Regions from separate parts of the Ammoniphilus soli genome, predicted to be linked through region 2. Evidence: riboswitches for the same ligand, from Rfam matches in the RefSeq annotation. Region 2 holds a riboswitch; each other region holds the start of a gene.
What was found. A riboswitch is a leader RNA that binds a small molecule or an ion and turns the genes downstream of it on or off. The one in region 2 is predicted to bind S-adenosylmethionine.

Region 1: another riboswitch for S-adenosylmethionine. It lies ahead of ABLT31_RS22000 (sugar ABC transporter substrate-binding protein); the one in region 2 lies ahead of metK (methionine adenosyltransferase).
Region 3: another riboswitch for S-adenosylmethionine. It lies ahead of ABLT31_RS20700 (bifunctional homocysteine S-methyltransferase/methylenetetrahydrofolate reductase); the one in region 2 lies ahead of metK (methionine adenosyltransferase).
Region 4: another riboswitch for S-adenosylmethionine. It lies ahead of metH (methionine synthase); the one in region 2 lies ahead of metK (methionine adenosyltransferase).

The regions. Positions count from the first base shown of each region.
Region 1 covers NZ_JBEGDL010000012.1:178,521-184,484, forward strand. Annotated here, with positions in the region: gene ABLT31_RS21985 (copper amine oxidase N-terminal domain-containing protein) at 1-131, opposite strand, end outside; gene ABLT31_RS21990 (ABC transporter permease) at 199-1,179, opposite strand; gene ABLT31_RS21995 (sugar ABC transporter ATP-binding protein) at 1,181-2,671, opposite strand; gene ABLT31_RS22000 (sugar ABC transporter substrate-binding protein) at 2,986-4,068, opposite strand; SAM riboswitch class I at 4,293-4,399, opposite strand; gene ABLT31_RS22005 (YmaF family protein) at 4,506-4,835, shown strand; gene ABLT31_RS22010 (alpha/beta fold hydrolase) at 4,878-5,909, opposite strand.
Region 2 covers NZ_JBEGDL010000034.1:32,245-38,208, reverse strand. Annotated here, with positions in the region: gene metK (methionine adenosyltransferase) at 203-1,411, opposite strand; SAM riboswitch class I at 1,551-1,698, opposite strand; gene ABLT31_RS31755 (STAS domain-containing protein) at 1,764-2,138, opposite strand; gene ABLT31_RS31750 (ATP-binding protein) at 2,135-2,545, opposite strand; gene ABLT31_RS31745 (SpoIIE family protein phosphatase) at 2,538-4,400, opposite strand; gene ABLT31_RS31740 (prenyltransferase/squalene oxidase repeat-containing protein) at 4,782-5,964, opposite strand, start outside.
Region 3 covers NZ_JBEGDL010000011.1:139,983-145,946, forward strand. Annotated here, with positions in the region: gene ABLT31_RS20700 (bifunctional homocysteine S-methyltransferase/methylenetetrahydrofolate reductase) at 1-1,295, opposite strand, end outside; SAM riboswitch class I at 1,395-1,517, opposite strand; gene spoIIR (stage II sporulation protein R) at 1,605-2,192, opposite strand; gene prmC (peptide chain release factor N(5)-glutamine methyltransferase) at 2,321-3,175, opposite strand; gene prfA (peptide chain release factor 1) at 3,178-4,251, opposite strand; gene ABLT31_RS20720 (hypothetical protein) at 4,412-4,861, opposite strand; gene ABLT31_RS20725 (MFS transporter) at 4,929-5,964, opposite strand, start outside.
Region 4 covers NZ_JBEGDL010000004.1:95,765-101,728, forward strand. Annotated here, with positions in the region: gene metH (methionine synthase) at 1-2,932, opposite strand, end outside; SAM riboswitch class I at 3,067-3,175, opposite strand; gene ABLT31_RS10810 (MerR family transcriptional regulator) at 3,745-4,233, opposite strand; gene ABLT31_RS10815 (IclR family transcriptional regulator) at 4,342-5,088, opposite strand; gene acnA (aconitate hydratase AcnA) at 5,402-5,964, shown strand, end outside.

The sequences.
Region 1 (5,964 bases), on a different contig from region 2:
GCCGTCTGTTCCAACTCTAGCCATTCCCCGTTCCACCTGATCTCTACTTCTTTCGATTCAGCTTGTCCGACGAGGGAAACCATCAGCCATACAACCAGTCCAATTAGCAATGAGACGAATTTTCTATTCAAAATCCCAAGCCTCCGTTCTCTCAGTCTACTACTTTATATCTATGAAAGAACCAAGAGGCCTAGAACCTTAAACCTTTCTTTTGCGCAATTGGTAGTACGTTACGGCTAGCGCCAGAACCAGCACGGTTCCTTTCACAATATCATGCGCATAGTAAGGAAGGTTGAGCATGGTCATTCCATTTAAAAGAATTCCTATCAAAACGGCTCCAAAGAAGGTTCCGATGACATTCGGCTTCCCCGCGCCAAATACGGAATATCCTACAAACGCAGCAGCGACGGCGTCCATCAATAGAGGAGCTCCTCCATCTACCTGACCGGTACCTATGCGGGCCGCCAAAAGAATCCCGCCCAATCCGCAAAACAATCCAGACAAGACATAGGCGAGGGTTCTATAACGGTCTACCGGAACACCGGATAAGCGGGCAGCTTCCGCATTTCCTCCTGTAATGTAAAGCAAGCGCCCTTGGCGGGTATAGTTCAGATAAATATGCACAGCCACCACCGCCAACAGCATCAAAATGACCGGTACGGGAACGGACGCAATTTGCCCCTGTCCCAGCCAAAGGAATCCTTCGTTAAACTTCCCCGGGGCTGTCGATCCATCCGGCATAGGCATGTTGGCGTAGATGGAGTACCCTTTGGTATAGGTTAAGTGAATCCCTTTGACAATATAGAGCATAGCTAAGGTCGCGAGCAAATCCGGTATGCGGATTTTCACGATCAGCAAGGAGTTGACCCAACCGATCAGCACACTCAAAACAATAGGAATCAGCAAGGTGACGAAGATTCCTTGTTCATACCAAATCATCATCGAGGACGAAACGACCGTGGCCAGGGAAACGACAGATCCGACCGAAAGGTCAAATCCATTAATAATAAGCGAAAAGGTCACCCCAATGGCTACTAAAGTCACGATTGAGATCGAACGAAGGATATCCGCTAGATTCCCATACGTAAAAAAGTAAGGGTTAATCAAGCTAAAAAAGATAAGGACAATGGCAATGACCGCGAGGGTTCCGTATTTATAAATCCAATCCATTACTTTCATTTTATTTTCCTCCGCTTGCGTAATACATGATGTTTTCTTGGGTAGCTTCCTCCCGGGACAGCTGCTTGACGATCTGTCCGTCACACATCACCAGGATGCGGTCGGCAATCCCTAAGATTTCCTGAAGCTCGCTGGAAAAGTAAAGGATTCCTTTTTTCTGTTCCGCCAGCTCCCCGATGAGCTTGAAGATGTCTGTTTTCGCTCCAATGTCTACCCCTTTAGTCGGCTCATCAAACATGAAAATATCCGCATCCGTATCCAGCCATTTTCCAATGACCACCTTTTGCTGATTTCCGCCGCTCAGGTTTCCAACAAACTGATGGATGCCGGAGGTTTTGATCCCCAGACGGTCAATGAGTATTTTCGAACGAACCGCCTCCGCGCTTTGGCGCATAAAGCCGAACGAAGCGAACTGCGAGAGAGTGGCCAACGTCAGATTATTTCGCACCGATTCTTCTACCAGAATCCCTTCTTTTCGCCGCTCCTCCGGAACAAGCACGACACCCTGGCTTACGGCATCCGCGGGATTTTGAATCGATAGCGTTTTTCCCCGCAAGATGAGTTGGCCCTCATCACGAGAATCAGCACCGAATAAAATTCTGGCCAATTCCGTTTTACCCGCGCCGACCAAGCCGGCTATACCGACAATTTCTCCTTCGCGAACCTCCAGATCCACTCCTCGGACTTTGCTGCCGCTCCTCATCCCACGCACTTCGAGCAACGTTTCGCCGATAGGGACTCGTTTTTTCGGGAATTCTTCGGAAAAAGCTTTTCCCAACATGTCCGCAATCACCTGATTTATGCTCGTTTCCGATGTCTTCTTGGTTGAGACATGCTGACCGTCCCGCATGACGGTGATCCGATCACACACTTCAAAAATCTCCGGCAAGCGGTGGGAAATAAAGATAATCCCTACATTCTGCTGCTTCAGCTGCCTCATCAGGGCAAACAGCCGCTCAGCTTCCTTCACGCTAAGAGGAGCTGTGGGCTCGTCAAAAATAACATATTTCACATCTTGAGCGATCGCTCTGGCAATCAAGATGATTTGCTTTTCCGAAAGCGTCAGTTCTTCCGCCTTTTTCCGAACAGGGATGGAAAAGCCTAAACGCTTCAGAATCTCCTCGGCATCCCGGTATAAGTCAGGCCACTTGAAAAACGTGCCCCTTCGATTGACCTGCCGATCGAGCAGGATATTCTCCGCTACGCTCAGATAGGGAACCAAGGCGACGTCTACCTCTTGGTACACACATTGAACGCCGTATTTCTTCGCATCAGCGGGAGTTGAAATCTGCACTTTTTCCCCGTCTACCCAGATCTCTCCTCCATCCGCTACATAAGCCCCTGTCAGGATTTTCATCAGCGTGCTTTTCCCTGCCCCGTTAGCTCCCAGCAGCGCATGGATTTCTCCCGCACGAAGCTCAAAATCGACCGCCCGAAGAGCAGGGACGCCTGAAAAGGACTTCTCGATGCGCTTCATCTCTAGTTTGGACATGTTCCATCCCTCTCTTATCAAAAATTAAAACTCCCCCTATTATCCGCGAACCCTATCATCCTGATAGGCCTGAACGTTAATAAAGGGAGTTTTTGGGTACATTCTTGTAGGAAAGACTCCGTATAACAGGAGAATCTCCGGTTATTTCTCTTTTTTAAATGCAATAGGATAAGATAAGAGGATTTTTTCCGGTTAAGTCCGGTAAAACAAGCATTTTTTCCTGATTTCAGGTGGATAACCGGAATTTCTCCTGCTATTTTAGCCCATTTGCCTTCGTTTTTCGGAATAGCAGGATTTTCTCCCGTTATGTTATGTTACTTTTGGTTCTGAGCTTCCAGTTCCTTCATCCACTCTTCGATTCCTTGCGTGCTTTGTCCCCATCCTTCGATGTGCTTGGAAAGGTCACCCATGGTTACCTTTTCCTTCGGAAGCATTTCGCGAGTGACTAGAATTGGATCTAAAGAAACATTTTGCGGGGTTTCTTCCCCTTTAATTTTCTTGTATACGTAACGTACTTGCACGCGTCCGATATCGGAAGGATCCACCGCAGCAGAAGCGATCCAAGGAGATGCTGGATCTTGAATCATTTGCAAGTCTTCATCACTCAAGTCGATCCCGTAAACTTTAATTTCGGTACGGCCCGCTTGTTGGATGGCGCGAGTAGCCCCTTTTGCGAATTCATCCCATGCTGCCCAAACGGCTGTAATATCGCCAGGGTTAGGATATTGCTTCAAGATCGCTTCCATTTGCGTTTGCGTATCTAACGCGGTGTTTGCTGATGCACTACCGAAAGCCGCAACCTCTTTGATTTCTGGGTATTTCTCTTGGAATTGCTTATAAGCGATTTGACGGCGCTCCATCGGAGCAAAACCGGCTACCCAAATCTTAACGATATTCCCTTTGCCGCCTGCATCTTCAGCCAGCTTTTCCAACGTGGACTCGGCCATCTTCACGTCACCTTGCTCCAATACCGTAACGCCAGGAATATCTAAAGCTGCGTCGAACGCAATAACAGGAATTTTTTGCTCAACGGCTTTCTTGACACCTTGCGTTAAAGCTTCCGGTGTTCCATGGTCAATCAAGATCCCATCGAATCGTTGGTTCACAGCCGCATCCAGCTGAGAAGCCATCTTAGCCAAATCATTATCTGCATTAAAGACGGTCAGTTCCCCGCCAAACTTTTCTACTTGTTCTTTTACACCAGCCACGTATTGAGCCGAAAAGGTTCCAATATTAAACTGCATGACTAAAGCAATACGCTTCTTGGCTTCAGTTGCTCCTTCTCCGCCAGAAGTGGTTCCGCCCGCTTCTTCTTTCGCTCCCCCGCCGCATGCGGTGAGGACTAGCGAGAAAATCATGACGAACGAAAGAAAAAGAGATAATTTCTTTGTTTTCATTTGAGTGCCCCCATATTTTTTTATTTATTATAGAAAGACCTGAAAAATTCAGGCAATAACTACCACAGTTTTCTTAGTTGTTTACTTTGCTTTTAAAACTAGAATAATCCGATTTTTTAGCGGAGTAAAGTCCAAAAGTCCTAGTAGTTTATGGTAATAAGGTCCTGGAAAAAGAAAAAACTTCTTCAATAAGAAGAAGTTTCATGAACAAGGCATTTTCCTTCATCTTATCTACCAGGATTCTCCTGCTGGAATTGGCACCTTTTCATGTCCATTCATGAACGGTTGCCGGGTTTCATAGGGCCAGTCCCTCCACCTCTCTCGATAAGAAACTATTCAGTTCGCTAGGTAAGATCTTACTAAAAAAAAATGGGGGCGTCAATAAATTTTTTAGAATCATGATTGCATAGAATGAACCAAAAGGAGGAGTGACCCACATGTCTCTTATGCCTCAACCCCACACCCATTACTTCCGCACTACAGGTTCGGGCGAACACGAGCACTTCGTTCATGCTTTTACCTTTCCTGAGAAGGGAAACTCTACAGATGGTCATGTTCATGCCTTTAAAGGAGTAACCCCAAAAGAACACGGCCACCAGCATTTCTTTACAGGCAGCACAGGGCCCGCCATCCCCCTCCCCGATGGGACACACATTCATGAGGTGAAAGGGAAGATTTATCGAGATGAGGATGGCAGACCCACCCATCCCCATGAGTTTAAAGCTCTAACCGGAAGACCGTTGGGGCAGGCGCCACCGGGGTGGTAGATTCGTTAGTCGATTAACTAACATGTTTGTGCCGGTCATCATTCACATTGTACGCTTGATAAATCCCCGAATCTTCTCAAGGAAAAAATCCCGCTTTTCTAGGTGCGGAGAGTGTCCTGTGTTTTCCACTACCCATTCTTCAAAGTTTCCGGAACGTTCTAACACCACGCGCATTTGAGATACCATGGGCTGTGGAGGAAACTCATCCATGCCTGGCCAACCGGGAACGTAACCCAGCTTCCCCAAATAACCAAAATCAAATAAAGAGCTATCCGATACGATCTGATCATCTGCTCCGCGAATCCATAAAACGGGGATTTGAGGCTCTAGGTCAGCAAATGCAGCAAGATTCAAATACTTAGGAGACAACGCATTATTTATTCCTTTGTCTCCGGGAGCTACGCCCGGCCATTCCGCGCAAGTCTCAAACGTACCCGGGTAGAAACCGGATCCCAACTTTGTGGATAGCATAGAGCGGACGAAACGATCTTCCTTTTGGGCATCAAGCCGGAAGGGCGGCTTAACGTAAAACTGATTCAAGACATTCCTGGGGCTATGGGGCTGCTCCTCCCCCGTAGCCCTTTGGCTAAGCAGCTCTATGAATTGAGGGTTAGCCGTTCCGCCGCCAGACCCGGCAAAATTCGGATAGCAAGGTGTCCCCTGCTCATCCTTCGTTCCCCCAAATCCAAAAGGAGATACGGGATTCATCAACATGAGCGAAGAAACCTCATTCGGGTAGTCTATCGCATATTGCATGACCACCCCGCCACCCATCGACCAGCCCAACATATGAAGCTGACGATCCAATCTCAGCGACTGTACAAACGACCTCACATCCTCCGACCAATCACGCAATCCTCTCGTTGCATCGATGGCTAAGGGCTCCGTCTCCCCATACCCCCGTAGGTCCGGCGCCAAAACATAAAAATCCTGTGATAGACTTTCCATCATGTCTTCCCAAAACCAACTCGATGACACATTCCCGTGCACGAGCATTACCACTGGACGAGCTGGATCTCCCGCTTCCAAATAAGCTACTTCGAGTCGGTCCGTCTTGATTCGCTTCGCTTCCATGAAACTCCCCCCCTTTTTCCTGTCTATACTCTAGATTAGCAGGTGGGGATTACAA
Region 2 (5,964 bases):
AAAAATTGTATGTTATAAAAAAAGCTATATTGAAGTATTCCAGGGTAGCAAGACCACCTTTAGTGGAAGTTTTTTATGCTTCTGGGAAAGTTTATTTACTTTAATTTCTTAGTTTACTTAAACTTTCCCATCCAGTAAAGCAAAAAAGACCTAATCAGCCTACCACTGTAGGCTAATTAGGTCTTTATTTTTTTAATAAGTTTTACGCTTGCGCTAAGGCAGCAGCATCTTGCTTTAACTGCTCCGCCTTATCGGTACGCTCCCATGGTAAATCGAGGTCCGTACGACCAAAGTGTCCATAAGCAGCGGTTCCTTTGTAGATCGGGCGACGAAGATCTAGGGCTTTAATAATACCCGCTGGGCGAAGATCGAAGTGCTTGCGGATCAAGGTAACGATCTGCTCTTCCTCGATTTTGCCTGTTCCATACGTATCTACGTTGATGGAAACCGGTTGAGCGACCCCAATGGCGTAAGCCACTTGCACTTCGCACTTCTCCGCTAGTCCAGCCGCAACGAGGTTCTTGGCTACATAGCGAGCAGCGTAAGCAGCAGAACGGTCAACCTTCGTCGGATCCTTACCGGAGAATGCTCCGCCGCCATGGCGAGCATAACCGCCGTAGGTATCCACGATGATTTTACGTCCAGTTAATCCCGCATCCCCTTGAGGTCCACCGATAACAAAACGACCGGTCGGGTTAATGAAATACTTGGTTTGAGCATCCAAATATTCCGCAGGAACAATCGGCTTAATCACATGCTCTTGGACGTCTTTCTTGATTTGCTCTAACGTTGCTTCCGGATCATGCTGCGTAGAGATTACGATCGTGTCGATACGAACCGGCTTATCGCCATCGTATTCTACTGTTACCTGGGTCTTCGCATCCGGGCGAAGGTAAGTCAACGTTCCGCTCTTGCGAACTTCCGCAATGCGTCGAGCCAGCTTATGAGCTATCGAAATCGGAAGCGGCATTAACTCAGGGGTTTCGTTCGTTGCGAATCCGAACATTAATCCTTGGTCGCCCGCTCCAATCGCGTCGATTTGCTCGTCGGTCATTTGTCCTTCACGGGATTCCAACGCCACGTCTACGCCCATCGCGATGTCCGGAGACTGTTCATCAATGGAAGTTAACACCGCGCACGTATCCGCGTCAAAACCAAACTTCGCACGAGTATAACCGATCTCGCGAATCGTTTCGCGAACAATCTTCGGAATATCCACATAAGAAGATGTCGTAATTTCTCCCGCTACGAGCACAAGACCCGTGGTGACCGAAGTTTCGCATGCTACGCGAGCGTTTGGATCTTGCTCAAGAATCGCATCCAGGATGGAATCGGAGATCTGGTCGCAGATCTTATCCGGATGGCCTTCAGTTACAGATTCAGATGTGAAAAGATGACGGCCTTTTTTCAACGCCATATTCACGTACCTCCTTAGGAAAATGACAATGGTAAGATACGGCACTCATAATTCTTGCTTCCGAACACTCAAGAGGTGGTGAAAAAAATAAGACCTTCTCCATGAGGAAAAGGCCATAATTCCGCTCCTTTACCTCTTATCTTCCAGGACCTATTTGTCCTGCTGGTTAGCACCTTGCACGGTATAATCGTATCTTTCCCCATAAAGGAAAAAATATGAATCATTGCCGTGGGTTGCCGGGCATCATCGGGCCAGTCCCTCGCGCCTTCTCGGAATAAGAGTAATCCGTTCTGCATAAGAATAGCTAAGTTTTGGTAAGTTGTCAATCATTCTTAGCCTATTTTAATCAGTCAACCAGATGTTTTTTTAGGGATAACCCTTCTATTGCCGCCCACTCGCTTGGATAAATGGTCATGTACTTTGTCAAACTCACCATCTTAAACAGCTTTTCATAGTGGAAGATCAGATGATAGAATCCAACGGGATATTGTCCTGACGTCAATAGGCGAACCAACCGAATAAGAGCGGCAATTCCCGAACTATTAATATATTCCACTTCAGAAAAATTAAGTGCAACACCAATGGTTCCGCTGTCCAACCCTTGTTCCCATGGCTTGAGCCGAAGAAGGGAATCACCCGAATCTTTCGTAATGTCTCCCCGAAGATGAAGAATAAGAATCCCATTTTTAAATTCCTCAATGATTTCAAGCTCAGTAATCATGTTGTTCCTCCCGCTTCCTTACTCATCGTTTTCTCCATATAAAGCATCGTTTGCTCCTCTAAAAAGCAGAAACGATAATTATCCATTAATTTTGATATAAATAAGATCCCCCAGCCCCGTTCAGGGGAAATCACAGGGCAAGGCGTGGATTCGGAACGCATACCACAATCCGATATTACGACTTTTACCAGATTACCCTGAATCCTTATTTGCACTCTGACGTTGAAATCTGCGCATAGCTGGTTCCCGTGTTCGATGGCATTCAGGCATCCCTCGGCAACCGCACATTTTACATCCCAACAATCTTCTTGACAAAATGAAAGGGGTTGAAATAATTCTTCGAGCTTCGAAAGTACCTTTTTTTCTTCTCCTAATATACTTTTGATTTCCATAATTAGTTCATGCATGTTTTTCTTGGCCCCTGCTTTTCCATTCGATCATTAAAAGGGTAACGTCATCCTCCAATTCTTCTTTATGAACATGATCCTTTAATTTAGCCAGGATGAGTGATCCCCTATCCTTTATGGAAAACTCCTCCTGCTGCAAGCCCTCTTTCAAGCGATCAAAACCAAACATCTGCTTCTGGGCATTGCGTGCCTCGATCAGGCCATCCGTATACATGACAAGGATATTTTTTTCGCTAAAAGGAATGACCGTTTGCTCAAAATCATGGTCCCTTTCCATTCCTAAGGGAAAGGAGGCCACCTCAATATCCGCAATCCCTTGTTGAGTAACCAGGATAGGGAAAGGATGACCGGCACTTGCGTAAGCCAGTGTCCGATTAGCCGTATCGACTAATGCCAATCCTAATGTCACTTGCATGGTGAAGCGGGAATCCCGTATCACAATACCATTTAAATAGTCCAAAAGCCCTGTAAGGGAACTTCCCGGATTCGCATGGGAACGAATATGGCTGATGAGAGAAGAGGCCACCATGCCACCAGATAATCCCTTTCCTACTACATCTCCGATGACAAATAGGGTTTTGTTCCGATCCAAGGGAATGACATCGTAAAAATCGCCGCCTACTTCCTTTGCAGGCTGCATGGCTGCAAAGATATCCACGTTTTTGGGAAACTCTGATTCTTGGGGAAGCAAATTCTGCTGGACTTTATTAGCCAATTTGAGCTCCTCTTCGACTTTGGATGAGTCTTTCTTCACGACCCATTCAATAAGCAAAAAAGAACTGAAGATGACCATCACTGCCACAATAAACGCGATGGATGAACTCTGTCCGATCATGGCGCTTACCGTTTGGGCCAGAAGAGAACCGGACAGAATAGAAAACATATTAATGCCAATCCCTACCCCAAGGAAAGCAAAGTTTCTTTTGGTATAGGCAAGATAAGCCAGATAATACAGAATAAATAAATCGAGAAACGCAAACCCCACTTTCATCTTCACAATACCCGCTGCTACTCCCCAAAAGGATGGACCAACGGCAAACAAGGCAAAAGCGAAACCGAGAAGGGCGGAACCGACAAACGTGAACGGGCGCGGACCAATCCGATCAATGAGCAGGCCGATGAAAGGCATCGTAATCGCATAGGGCAAAGTCCCCAGATAGATGTCTAAGTTAGGATACTGTTCGATATAAGGATGAATCAGTCGATACATAATCCCGCCGCCCATATAAATGACAAAAAGAAAGAAATAGAGAGGCCACCAAGGCCAAAGAGGCGACTGATTCGACTTTTCCACGGCAAAGGGAATATGGAAATGGCGTGGATAGCAAAAAAGCATGATCAATGGGACAAAGAGAATCAACTGCAAGAGAAAGAAAGAATAGGTGACACTCCATGTTTGGACAAGGATGTTCATACTGTAGATGGTAATCTCAATAAAAAATCCTGTAATACCGAAAATAAAGCCCCGCTTTCCTTCCGGAATTTTCACCGTGACAAGCGACAGCCAAATAAAGGGCGGTAAGGCCCCCAAAAACCCAAGAAGGACGAAAGCCACAATCCATAAGAAAGAAGGCAGCCAATATAAGGATAGGCCGATAATAAACGTACTCAACAGATGCAAAATCAGAATGAATCGCAGGCGCTTGGGCTGCAGAGGGCATCTAGAAACGAAAAAACCCCAAAACACATACGAAATGGAAAGTGCCAACAAGAAAGCATGAACCACAAACTCTACGTTGACCCCTTTCTGCGTTCCGAAAGAAGTAAGAACCGGGCCAAATAACGGGAAGGATAAGACCCAACCTTGAAAGCCGCAAAAAAATAAAAGAATAGGAATATAAGTTCGAAGCGTCATAGTTCCTCCTGATGTCATGGTACTCATCTACTTGGTGAAGGAAAAGGATGGATGCAAACCAACCTCATCCAGTAATGTTTTGATCTGATCATACAACATCGGTAAGCCTCAAGTTTCCGGTTTTCTCCCCGCAAGTACGCAATATATTTCTGATAGAGGCTTTACGATTGCGGTAAGAAAGACCTAGGAAATTCCAAATTGAGAAAGAACACACGACCAGTCAATTGATCTTCCAGACGAAGCACAAAGCTCTTTAAAAATATGAAACTTTTGTATTAGATTAACAAATTTCGCCATAAATGTATATGGTTTGATTTGATAATGTTACGCAAAAAAAAGACCCGATCCCTATCCAAACAGGATAAGATCCGGTCTTTTCTATTAAAATCTGCTATTTTTCCGAATGGTGTCGACAAGCCATGCAACCTGTGCCCGATTGATAGGCTGGTCGGGCTCCAAACCGCTGTATAACCAACCGCCTTGGCGTGCGTAATCGACAAACCCTTTATACCAAGGCGTTGTCTGGCCAACCTCTCCTCCTTGAAACTGAACGAGAATCGTCACCGCTTGAGCGGCCGTAATCGGCTTATCCGGTTCAAAACGAGTCTCCGTGACCCCTTTAATCCACCCCTTATGGACGGCATATCCAACAAAAGGCCTTGCCCAGTGAGATTCCGGGACATCCTGGAACTTAACAGCAGTACGAGTGGAAGGAATACCTCCTTCCCATTGCACCATCATCGTCGCAAACTGAGCGCGGGTCATAACATCGCCCGGACGAAAACTTCCATCCGGAAACCCTGACATCACTCCGTCTAATAGCAAGGAATGGACTTGCTGATACCCCCAAGCATTTGAAGGCAAATCTGTGATCTGTAAATTCTTTTGGCGGAAACGGGTGATCCATGATTCGCCTCGTTCCACGTCTGTAAGGGCAAGAAGGGCCTGCTCCGTCGCCATTTGGCTAGATAGATTTTTTTCCTGTTTGAGGTGGGCGAAGCCTCCATCCTTTTGTTGAAAGGAAAGGAGAGCCTCTACTGCATTTTTCCCGTTCCAGTTCTTCGGATCTTCCCCATAGGCTACGAACGCTTGAATCACCGCTGCCGTAGACTCCGCCGTCTCTGTTCCCATGGTTTGGAATGCCCCGTTGCTAAGCTGATTCTTTTTCAAATAAGAAAAAGCTTTTACGACAGTCGGGTGATCTTTAGGCAAGCCTAGGTTTTTTAAAGCAAGCAAAGCCATCGCCGTCATATCCGCATCCGAAGTTTTGCTCTCCGCGTCAAAATGGAAGCCTCCGTCCGGGTTCTGCTGATCAACCAGCCACTTTAACGCCAAGTTCTTCTGTGGAATGGTTTTCCCCGCCGCATAAAGGGATAGAATCCCCCATATGTGAGCATTAACTAAACCTTCTCCTGTTCCATTTACCAAATCTGCAAACTTCCCATTCGCTAACTGCCCCTTGGCGATTTTCGAAACGGTCGTTTCTTTCACTTGCCCGACGGCCGCTTCTTCCAACAGCAGCCTTTCCCAATTCGTCATCGCCCTTCCCTCTGGGATCCCAGAC
Region 3 (5,964 bases), on a different contig from region 2:
AGATCTCCATAACGGGTTGGATCCCCTGTAATCGCCAGCACGTGATCAATGCCTAATGCATACAAGCCCATTAAATGTGACTGCTGGCCAATCGAATTGCGGTCCCGGCAAGTCAAGTGCACCAACGGTCGAATGCCCACTTTCTCCTTTACCAAAGACCCCAGCGCCATGTTGCTCATCCGCGTCATCGCCAGCGAATTGTCAGCGAGAGTAATGGCATCGGCTCCCGCTTCCTTCAGTGCTGCTGCCCCTTCCAAAAACGGCTCAAAATCCAGATCGCGAGGCGGGTCCAGCTCAACGATGATCGTTGGTCTTTCCCGAACGAGCTCAGGAAGTGTTTTTTCATGGTGTGGTTCGGATAAAACCGCAACCTTGGACTCCTTGACCACCCCTATTGCTGAGTCTTCCTTTTTTTCCACAGGCGCTTTTCCTTTGATGCGAGTGGCTACCGCTTCAATATGCTCCGGTGTTGTCCCGCAGCATCCTCCCAAGATTCGCGCCCCTAACTGGTACAAGGTTTCAGCCGACTGACCAAAATACTCCGCTGAAGACGGATATAAAAACTGTCCATCCACATATTCCGGAAGCCCAGCATTCGGATACACGGACAACTTAAGCCCCTCTTTGACAGGAAGGGATTCAATGGATCGGATAATATTTGCCGGCCCATTGTAGCAGTTCAACCCCACAATGTCCGCACCCGCATCAACCAGGCGAGCAAATGCCGCTTCCAGCGGATAGCCATCCTGGGTCCGGTTCAAATCCTGAATCGTCAGCTGGCAGATCACCGGCAATGAAGTATATTTCCGAGCGACAGATAAAGCAAGAAGCGCTTCCTCCACAAAGCAAAAGGTTTCTAGCAGCAAGCCATCAATCCCTGCTTCAACTAAGCTTTTAATCTGCTCATCAAATACCTGCTCCAATTCTTCTAGGGGAATACTTTTTCTTCTTCCGCCTAAAATACCTCCTACGGAGCCTACCACGTAAACCGAATCTCCTGCGGCCTCTCTGGCCAAGCGAACTGCCGCCTGGTTGATGGCCTCTACTTGATCCTCCAAGCCGAACTTCGAAAGCTTTTCTCGATTGGCTCCGTACGTATTGGTTTCAATCAGGTCGGCACCGGCCTTTACGTACTGGAGATGGATATCCTTAATGACATCGGGGCGGGTTACATTTAACTCTTCCCCACAAGTGCCTACAGGAATTCCGTAGCGATGAAGCAATGTCCCCATCGCCCCATCGCCAATTAATACTTGATCCTTTATTTTTTCTAACAATCCTTGCTTCTGTTCCATGTCTCTCACCCCTAAACAATAGTCCCTAAAACAAGAAAAAACCCCTGAGCAAATGAGCCAGAAGGTTCTCGGGATCTGTAACACACTATCATGAGCCCCTTCTTATCTCCCAGATACCTTGCGTATCTGCAGGAATTAGCACCCTGCCTTAATGCGTCCTGAACGCCTTAACGGGTTGCCGGGTTTCATCGGGCCAGTCCCTCCACCTGCTCCAAATAAGAAAAGTGTTAGATTTATTTTAAAACACTAAGTATTTATATTAACGTAATCATACGGGATGGTGCGATATCTGTCAATGGAGGATCATTCCTAGGCGAAAAGTTTTTGATAAAGCTTCTGAAAGACTTCGACTAAGAAGAACTTCACTTGAATTTTAGGGCCATCTCCATCAGCTTCCTGCTTAACGGCATCCCCCGTATCGATATCTACAAAGCAGAGCGGCGGAAACAATACGCACCACCAGTTTTGCCCTAAACCTTGTCCAACCGTTACGCGAAGGGCTTCATACTCCCCAGCAGGATATACATACTGGCCGTACATTTTTGTCGGAAAAGGAACCTTTCCTAACTCTACTTGGCTTGTATAAGAAAATCCATGCTTGGCAATAGTTTGGTCCACTACCTCTTGCAGCTGCGGCAATTCCTCTGCCATCTTCTCACGCGCTTCTTCCATCGTTTGCAAATCCGTTACCTTACCTTCCAGGTAAGCATTAATTTGATCTCGAATTTCTTGCTTTAGCCACTGATCTTGCGGGGAATCGCTATTGGCAATGACACGAAGCCGAATGGAATCTTGCGGAATAGGTTCTTCTTTTAGCAAGGAAGCAACTGAACGCTGACTCTCCCAACTCATGATTAATATAATAAATGTAAATAAGACCAAGCTTACTTTTTTCATGTTTTGTTTCCCCTCTCTTTTCTATCTCCTTAGCCAACAGTCTAGACAGAAAAGAAAGGGTTTAAACATGATTCGTTATTTTCAGAATAAAACTTATTATTCAGGAAAGGAAGGCCAGCTTCCCTGAGCTACAGACCCGCCTTCCCATCTCCTATCACAATTCGTTCAATCCCGGCTAAATCTTGAATCACTTCGGTTCTAGCAATGACACCAGTTCTCAAAAGCAATTGCTCTACATCCCGGGCCTGACCCATTCCCACTTCAAAGGCCACCAATCCGCCTGGACGAAGGACCTGCGGCAACCCTTTACAAAGCCGTCGATAGAAGTCAAGCCCATCCTCTCCCCCATCCAACGCACGCATCGGTTCATGATCCTTGACCTGCACATCCAATTCAAGAACATCGCTTGAAGGAATATAGGGAGGGTTAGAAACTAAAATATCCACAGGCTGAAGGAGCGGATCCAGGAGATCTCCTTTTAGAAAGGTAATCTGCTGCTCGACGCCATGAATGCGGCTATTTTCTTGAGCTGTATCCAAAGATTCCTGGGCGATATCCACAGCATAAACCTTCCACTGGGAATGAACGGCCAAACTGACAGCAATAGCCCCACTGCCCGTCCCAATATCCGCTACAGTCAAAGCATCTGATACGTCTCGCCTATGAAGAACTTGTTCAACAAGGATTTCCGTCTCCGGCCTAGGAATCAAGACAGAAGGATTAACGCGAAACGACAGCCCATAAAACTCCTGCTCACCGATGAGGTATTGAACAGGAACTCCTTGAAGCCTTTCCTTGACCATTCGCTCCACCTCGGACCATTGCTGCATCGAGATGAATTCCTCCATTCCTAGAAATAGCCGCGTGCGGTCCCATCCTAAGACGTGCCGAACGATAATCTCTGCCAAAAACCTGTCGTCTTCCAATGATTCCATAAACGAAGAAGCCCTTTTCAGGGCTTCTCTAACGGTTATAGCGTTCATGCTTATAGGCCTTCCGCATTTTGCATGAGTTCAGCTTGCTCTTCGACTACGAGGGCATTGATGATTTCATCAAGATCCCCGTTCAAAATGTAGTCCAGCTTATGAAGCGTCAAGCCAATGCGGTGATCGGTGACCCGGCTTTGCGGGAAATTGTACGTGCGGATCCGTTCACTGCGGTCTCCGGTTCCCACTTTGCTTTTGCGGATTTCGCCATACTCCGCAGCCTTCTTTTGCTGCTCCAGATCATACAAGCGTGCTCTTAAAACGCGAAGCGCTTTATCCTTGTTGGAGTGCTGCGACTTCTCGTCTTGGCAGCTAACCATGATCCCTGTCGGAACGTGCAAAACACGAACGGCGGATTTCGTCGTGTTAACACTCTGTCCACCCGCACCGCTTGAACAGAAGGTATCGATACGGATATCCTTATCGTGAATTTCCACTTCCAGATCTTCGGCTTCAGGCAAGACAGCCACGGTAGCCGTGGACGTATGAATCCGTCCGCCAGATTCGGTTGTTGGAATTCGCTGTACGCGGTGAGCGCCGCTCTCGAACTTCAATTTACTGTAAGCGCCTTTACCTTTCACGGCAAAGATAACTTCCTTAAATCCGCCCAAATCATTGTAGCTAGCTTCCATAATCTCGATCTTAAATCCTGCCTTCTCCGCATAACGCGAATACATCCGGAAAAGGTCACCAGCAAATAAAGCCGCTTCATCGCCGCCTGCCGCTCCGCGAATCTCCACGATAACGTTCTTGTCATCGTTCGGATCTTTAGGCAGCAACAAGATATGCATACGATCTTCCAGCTCTTTCTTACGCTCGGTCAATTCATCAATTTCCATCTTGACCATTTCGCGCATCTCATCATCCAGCTTCTCCTCCAGCATTGCCTTTGCTTCTTTCAGCTGGGAAGAAACACTTTTATATTCACGGTACGTCTGAACCGTTTCTTCCATATCGGATTGCTCTTTCGAATAATCCCGAAGCTTGGAAGGATCGTTCATTATATCTGGATCACACAATAACTCCGTTAACTTTTCGTAACGTTCTTCTACTGCTTCCAAACGATCAAACACAGCAGTTCACCTCAGATTTGATTTCACTTATAACAGTATAATTATAAGGATTAATATATATTATGTCAAACAACTACACATGAATAGGGAAAAGAGCCTTTTTGGAAAGGCCATATTTAAACTATTTTACCCAAAAAGAAAACCCGGACGCGCGTCCAGGCTATCTTCTTACCTCTAAATCAATGCTGTAACGAGGCATTTTCAGCTGCAATTGCTGATAAACAGCAGCTCTTACCGCTGCTTTATCGGCCCCGCCTTCTATATCAATATTGACATGGGCGGTTCCTCCATTAAGGTAAGCCGTCGCTCGTTCCACCCCGCGAACGTTCGCGGCAATCTGTGCCATGATGCGTTCATCGGCGTCCAGATTATACAGGTCATTTCTTCCCGTTACCAAATTCGGGTTCAAATCAGCAAGAACGAAGTCATTCTTAAATCCCTTGTCATCATCATAGGGACCTGAGGGATTATGGTACACATTGTTCTTATTATAGGTTAGTGTGCCAAACGGTCGATCATTGTCAGCCGGACCAGCGGCAGGAGAACAAGCAGCAGAAATCATCATCACCAGGCAAAGCATCAAGGCGTAAAATAGAGTTTTGCGTTGCAATGAAGACACCTCCCTCGGTCTTAGGTTATCCGAAGAAGCAGGTTTTTCTCTGCAAAAATTTTTCCACCTATATCGCTTCCTGTAAAGATCCATCCTGTCTTATGTCTTCCCCTTTAGAGAGAGTAAAGCTTAGAATAGAGGCTACCACAAGCAACCCAGCCGTGAACCAAAAGACGGTATTATAGCCGCCCTGAAGCCGATAAATCACACCCGGTACATACGCTCCCACAGCAGAACCCAGCTGGTGGCTGAAATATACCCACCCAAACACCACACCGGCCGAATACCTTTTAAATTGCTCCGAAACCAGCATCATTGTAGGGGCCACTGTGGCAAAGTCAACCAAACCGAATAATACACTAAACACCAATAAAAGAAAAACATCTTGAGAATAAATGAGCAGAACAACCGTTAAGGCACGAATAATATAGATATAACCTAACATATACCGATGATTCCACCGATCCGCGAAATGTCCGGATAGGGCTGTTCCCAAAATATTAAAGCCAGCCAGCAAACTGACTGCCAGACTGGTGGCTCCTGTAGCAAACCCGCACATTTGTGCATAAGGAATGAGATGGGTATCCATCAATCCCGTCGTTGACACCCCGCAAACAAAAAAAGGAAAAGCTATAAACCAAAATGCCCGTGATCGAATCATCACGCTAAAGGGCAGCTGCTCCTTTTCCATTTCTGGAGGCTTTTCTTTAGCCTCTATATTTTCTTCCTTGTCCTCCTCTTCCCCATATGCTTTCATTCCCAGATCAGCTGGTGAAGTGCGAATAAACCATAGGACTAAGGGCAATACAACTAAGCAAAGAAACACTCCCCAAGTCACGACCGTAATCTTCCATCCCCATTCGTCAATCATGAACAAGGAGGCAGGAACGATGAGAAACTGGCCAGCCCCACTTCCTGCTGCCATTAACCCCAACGCTAATCCTCTTTTAGCATAGAACCACTGGGTAATCATTACCGAAGTCACGACATTAGATGCCCCGCCAAACCCAATGGAAGAAATCACACCATATAAAATAATCAACTGCCAAGTAGAAGTAACCATAAACGATATTAACGTACTGACTCCCACAATCAGAATACTG
Region 4 (5,964 bases), on a different contig from region 2:
GGTCCTTCGGATCATAGATGATCACGTCATTACCAGAGGCCTGTGCCGGGAAGAACTGGTAGATTCCGTTGGTTTGAATCAGCCCTTGCTCCCTAGCCTCCGAAAGCAATTGGTCCATTACTTCTTTCAGCTCCAGCGCCTTGCTGTCCCCTTCTTCAATCAAGCGCTCCACGTTGCCGCGCAATCCCATATGCTTGCCTAAGAGCATTCTCCAGTTCAGATACGGCTGGAGATAGGAAAGGGGATAATTCTTCAGAACATGCGGCTCGAAGTCTGGTGCCTGGAAAATCGGTGCCTGGCGGTCAATATCGGAAACCTTTGGCTGGGAATCCGCTTCTGCCGGTGCCTCAACCGCCGTTTCTTCCGATTGCAATTTGGCTAAACGAGCTTCCTTCAATTGAGCAACCATTTGCTCTCTCAGCTGTTTATCCATCAGTTGATTGGCCAGATCCAGCCCGTACATTGCATCTTTTGCATAAAGCACGAGTCCGTCATATTCTGGAGCAATTCGATTTTCCGTAAACTTTCGGGTTAACGCCGCTCCCCCAACCATGATCGGCACATCAATACCAGCCGTTTTCAAATCCTGGGCCGTGGTGACCATCTGTTGGGCAGATTTTACCAATAGTCCGGAAAGTCCGATGGCATCCGGCTTTTCTTCCCGGTAAGCGCGGATAAGATCCGCAGGCGGAACCTTAATCCCTAAGTTTACGATTTGGTATCCATTATTGGATAAAATGATTTCTACCAGGTTTTTTCCGATATCATGCACGTCGCCTTTTACCGTAGCCAAAAGGATTTTCCCTTTGACAGAGGAAGATGCTTTTTCCATATGCGGCTCAAGGTACGCAACGGACGTTTTCATCACTTCCGCACTTTGCAAAACTTCGGCGACAATCAATTCATTATTGTTAAACAGACGGCCTACTTCACTCATCCCTGCCATCAGCGGTCCATTAATGATATCCAAAGGCGGATACTTCGTTAATGCTTCATCGAGATCCTTAAGAAGCCCATCCTTTGTTCCTTCCACAATATATTGAGCAAGGCGCTCCTCCAGCGTCAAATTGCTGGCAGCTTCCTTCTTCACCGTTTTCTTCTCGCGGTAAAAAGCAGTAAACTCAGCAAGCGTGGCATCATTGGTGCGGAACAGAAGGTCCTCGGAAAGCTTTCTCTCTGCTTCCGGAATCGAAGCAAAGCGCTCTAGCTTTTCCGTATTAACAATCGCATAATCCAAGCCAGCCTTTGTACAGTGGTAAAGGAAAACCGCATTTAAAACTTCACGGCCTGCTGCAGGCAAGCCAAAGGAAACATTACTCACACCTAAGATCGTTTGGCACTGCGGCATCGCTTCTTTAATCAGGCGAATTCCCTCAACGGTTTCAAGCGCTGCGCCGATGTATGCCTCATCGCCCGTCCCTACCGGGAACACCAACGGATCAAAGATAATATCGAGCGGATTCAGACCGTATTTGTTCACCAATAAATCGTAGGAACGTTTTGCAACCTCTAATTTTTTCTCTCGGGTAACCGCCATCCCGCTTTCGTCAATCGTTCCGACAACTACTGCAGCTCCATAGGTTTTGATCAGCGGGGCGACTTGCTCGAAACGCTCCTCCCCGTCTTCGAGATTAATGGAGTTGATGATCGCTTTCCCTTGGGAGAACTTAAGGCTCAACTCGATGACTTCGGCATCTGTGGAGTCAATCATCAAAGGAACCTTCACTTTATTGACCACAAAGCTTAGGAATTTGCTCATATCTTCCGCTTCATCGCGATCCGGATCCGCTAGGCACACGTCAATGATGTGGGCCCCTTTCTTCACCTGCGCGCGGGCGATTTCGGATGCATCTTCGTATTTGCCTTCCTTAATTAAATCGCGGAATTTCTTGGAGCCGATGACGTTTGTCCGCTCGCCCACAAACAATGGCCGGTTGTCGGCTTCCAAATAGACAGGCTCAATGCCTGATACCACATGTCCGTGAGGCTTAGTTTCGGTTCTAGGACTATAATCCTTCAACTGCTCAGCAATCGCTCGGATATGCTCCGGAGTCGTTCCGCAGCAGCCTCCTGCCACATTGAGCCAACCCTTTTCGGCAAAACCGGCAAGCTTCGTCGCAAGAGCTTGCGGAGATTCATGGTAATGCCCATTCTCATCCGGAAGCCCGGCATTCGGATAACAGCTTACCGCACACTGCGCAAGCTCGGAAAGGGTACGAATATGGTCGCGCATGAATTCAGGTCCCGTAGCGCAGTTCAAACCAACAGAGACTGGCTTTAAATGCTCTAAGGAGATATAGAAAGCTTCAATATTTTGACCCGCCAAGGTGGTTCCCATTGGCTCGATTGTACCTGAGATCATCACTGGAATCTCTGTGTCTAATTCATCGAAGGCTTTTCGAATTCCAATGCTGCCTGCCTTCACATTCAGCATATCTTGGGCCGTTTCTAGGAGCAGAACGTCGACTCCCCCTTGAATCAGGGCTTTTGCCTGTTCATAATAGGTTTCGATCAGCTCTTCAAAGGTCACTCCACCTGTTACCGACAGCGTTTTGGTCGTCGGCCCCATGGACCCGGCTACATAGCGGGGCCATTCCGGCGTTGAATACTTATCTACTGCTTCTTTGGCAAGCCTCGCTGCCTCTAGGTTGATCTCTACCGCTTGATTTTGCAAGTCATATTCCGCTAAAACGACGCTGGTGGCACCAAACGTATTGGTCTCGATAATATCGGCGCCAGCCTCTAGATATTCTTCATGTATCTGGCGAATCAAATCAGGACGCGTGAGATTCAGCATCTCATTACAGCCATCCAGCGCTTCGCCTCCGAAGTCTTCTTCCGTTAAATTCGCCTGTTGGATCATTGTCCCCATTGCTCCATCCAGGATGAGGATTTTCTTTTCTAATTGCTGCTTCATGCTAATCTTAGCCATAGTCCTCTCTCCCTCCACTTCCTTCATGTCGATACTATTTAAAATAGTTTAACATCCAAATGTACGCGCGTAAGCTGACAAATTTAAACAACACAAAAAAACTTCTTCCGATAAGAAGAAGTTTAACGATCAGCTTCTTATCTTTCAGGACACAGCTCTTGTCCTGCTGGATTTAGCACCTGCATGACATAATGCGGTTGCTGGGTTTCGTAGGGCCAGTCCCTCCACCTCTCTCGATAAGGTAATTATTCACTTTAATATATGTAAAACTATCATTTATCCCAGCGGATGTCAATTCTTTTCGCCTTTCAAATCGGCTGTTTCCGTAGATCCCTAGGCCACTCGCTTTTTGGGTAGGACCTCTGAATTAGTGGAGAAAAGCCACTTAAAATCAAAATCAAACTAGAAAAAGTCTTTATTGTTGGAAAATCTCCATCTATTTCATTTTCACCCCCTCTTTTTGGACGTTTTAACGCTAATAATGGTCGTTTTTCCACCTACAGCCAATATAAAATCAATGGTCTGGGCGTTTAATTGACGAATCTCCACTTACTGCAACCCACCACCCCCAACGCGATCCAACAAGAAAACTTGGCTCGCGCCAATTCCCTAACTTGACATCAAGGGTAAACCCTTTGTGATAAAATAAAAATTTTATCAGAAATGACCCGTAGGGTTGATGTCAAATTAGGGAAAAGCTACAAGTTTTCCTCGTGCTGTCCAAATAATATAACGGAGTTATAGATTCAGACAGTACGAAAAAGGCTGTCCCAAAAATCGGTTCTTACCGACGTTGCAGGACAGCCTTCTCTTTAAAATGTAAAATTCATCACCCGGCTCCAAAGCCCCTTCTTTTTCTTTTCCTTTTCCCGCATATCACGCAGGTTATCCATCAGAGCCTGGTCTCTTTTGGCCACTTCGACTTCCGACCATTTGGCTTTCAGTTCGTCCACTTCCCGCTGCAAAGCTTCAATGGTTTCTTGCATCTCTTCAATCCGCTGCGGTTCTATCATCACCATATCCACATTCGGCTGTCCCTCGGCTTCCTCTTCGCCCGCCTCAGCTTGTCCACTGATCTTAAAAAGCTCCGAACGGATCTCGTGATGGTCCAATCCTTTTTCCTTCGCATCCTTAATAAACTGGAAAATTTCCACCGCTTCCGGCTTGAACCAGACCTGCTTGCCGGCGGTTTCCATCGGAACGAATTGATAGAACTGCTCTTTCCAGCTGCGAATACTTTGCCAAGTTGTATCCATTTCCTTCGCCATTTCCTTTAGAGAATACAATTGTCCGGTATTCATGGCCTTCACCCTTTCCCGTTAAGTTCGTTATGCTAATGATAACAAAATATGCAGGAAAAGCTTGTCAGACGGTGGGTGATTTTTCTGTATGTTTTTGTTTCCTTTTGTCTATTTATTCACCATTTTGCCCATACGCTGGGCTGATGCCATGATGCTCGGGGCCATCTCCACCATTTTCTCCGTCGTTAGCCGGGCCGCCGGTCCAGAGACGGAAAGCGCAGCAACGACTTCCCCTTTGCGATTAAACACAGGTGCTGCCACCGCACTGGTCCCTTGCTCACGCTCCTCAATGCTGGTTGCATAGCCAACCTGCTCAATACGCTGCAGCTGCTCTGCATAATGATCTTTATTAATCCCTTCCGGCCAAGCGGGATCGTTGAGGATAAAATCCTTTACCGCTGGCTCCGAAAAGGCTACAAGAACTTTGCTTGATGCGCCGACTGCCAAAGGCAAGCGAACGCCAATCGGCGCCACTCTCCGAATCGTATGCTGGCTTTCGACAGCTTGGATCCGAATCCTCTCTCTGCCATCCCGGACATATAAACTGATGGTCTCCCCCAGCAAATCCCGAAGCTTCTCCATTTCCGGCAAAAAGAGCAGCGCCGGGTCATCCTCCCGGACCAAATGTGCAGAAAGCTCCCAAATCCGGAAGCCCAAACGATACTTTTCCGTAATCGGATCGCGGTTGAGAAAGCCCTTTCCTTCCAAGGAAGCCAGCAAGCGATACACGGTACTTTTGTTGAGGTCAACTTGTTTGGCTATCTCCGTCAGGCCAAGCTCCTGCTTATCCGCAAAACAAATCAAAATATCCAAGGCACGATCTACAGCGCGCACCGTCATTTTCTTATCATCCATGTCATTCCCTCCTCTCGCCATAAAAAGTTGTTATTTTATTAGTAAAATGGAAACATTACCTTTGTAAGAGTCTCGTTTGGTTTCACTGTACGAAACGATATTTCATCTGATAATATTATATCCTAGGAGAAGCATTTCGTAAATATCCTTCAAAACACACCGCTTTTTCGGAGATATTCATGGAAAATAGTTGTGTACGGCTCCCTGATTTATGTGTATAATGGGAAACGTAAAGGAAACTCGGTTTCGTCTAGTGAAACAACAGAGATTCTTTGTGAATTTATACTAAACTTTCTATTAAGGAGGTCACGACATGGCAAACAAGGATAAATATGGCGTTAGATCGGAACTTCAAGTAGGCGGCAAAACCTATACTTACTATTCCTTAGCTGGCCTTGAAAAGCTTGGTCCGGTTTCCAAGCTTCCTTATTCCATTAAAGTTCTTTTGGAAGCTGCAGTTCGTGAGTTTGACGGAAAAGCAATTACTGAAGAGCATGTTAATAAATTAGCTAACTGGACAGTAGAACGCGATCCAAACCAAGAGGTTCCATTCAAGGTTGCGCGTATCGTACTTCAGGACTTCACAGGCGTACCTGCCGTAGTTGACTTAGCCGCAATGCGTGCAACCATGCAGCGTATAGGCGGGGATGTTTCCAAGATCAATCCTCTTGTTCCTGTTGATCTTGTTATCGACCACTCCGTTATGGTTGATAACTTCGGAAGCGCTGATGCTTTAGAGCAAAATGAAAAAATTGAATTTGAGCGCAATGCGGAGCGTTATCGTTTCCTTCGCTGGGCACAAACTGCTTTCAATAATTTCCGTGCCGTTCCTCCATCTACTGGTATCGTTCACCAAGTAAACTTAGAGTATCTAGC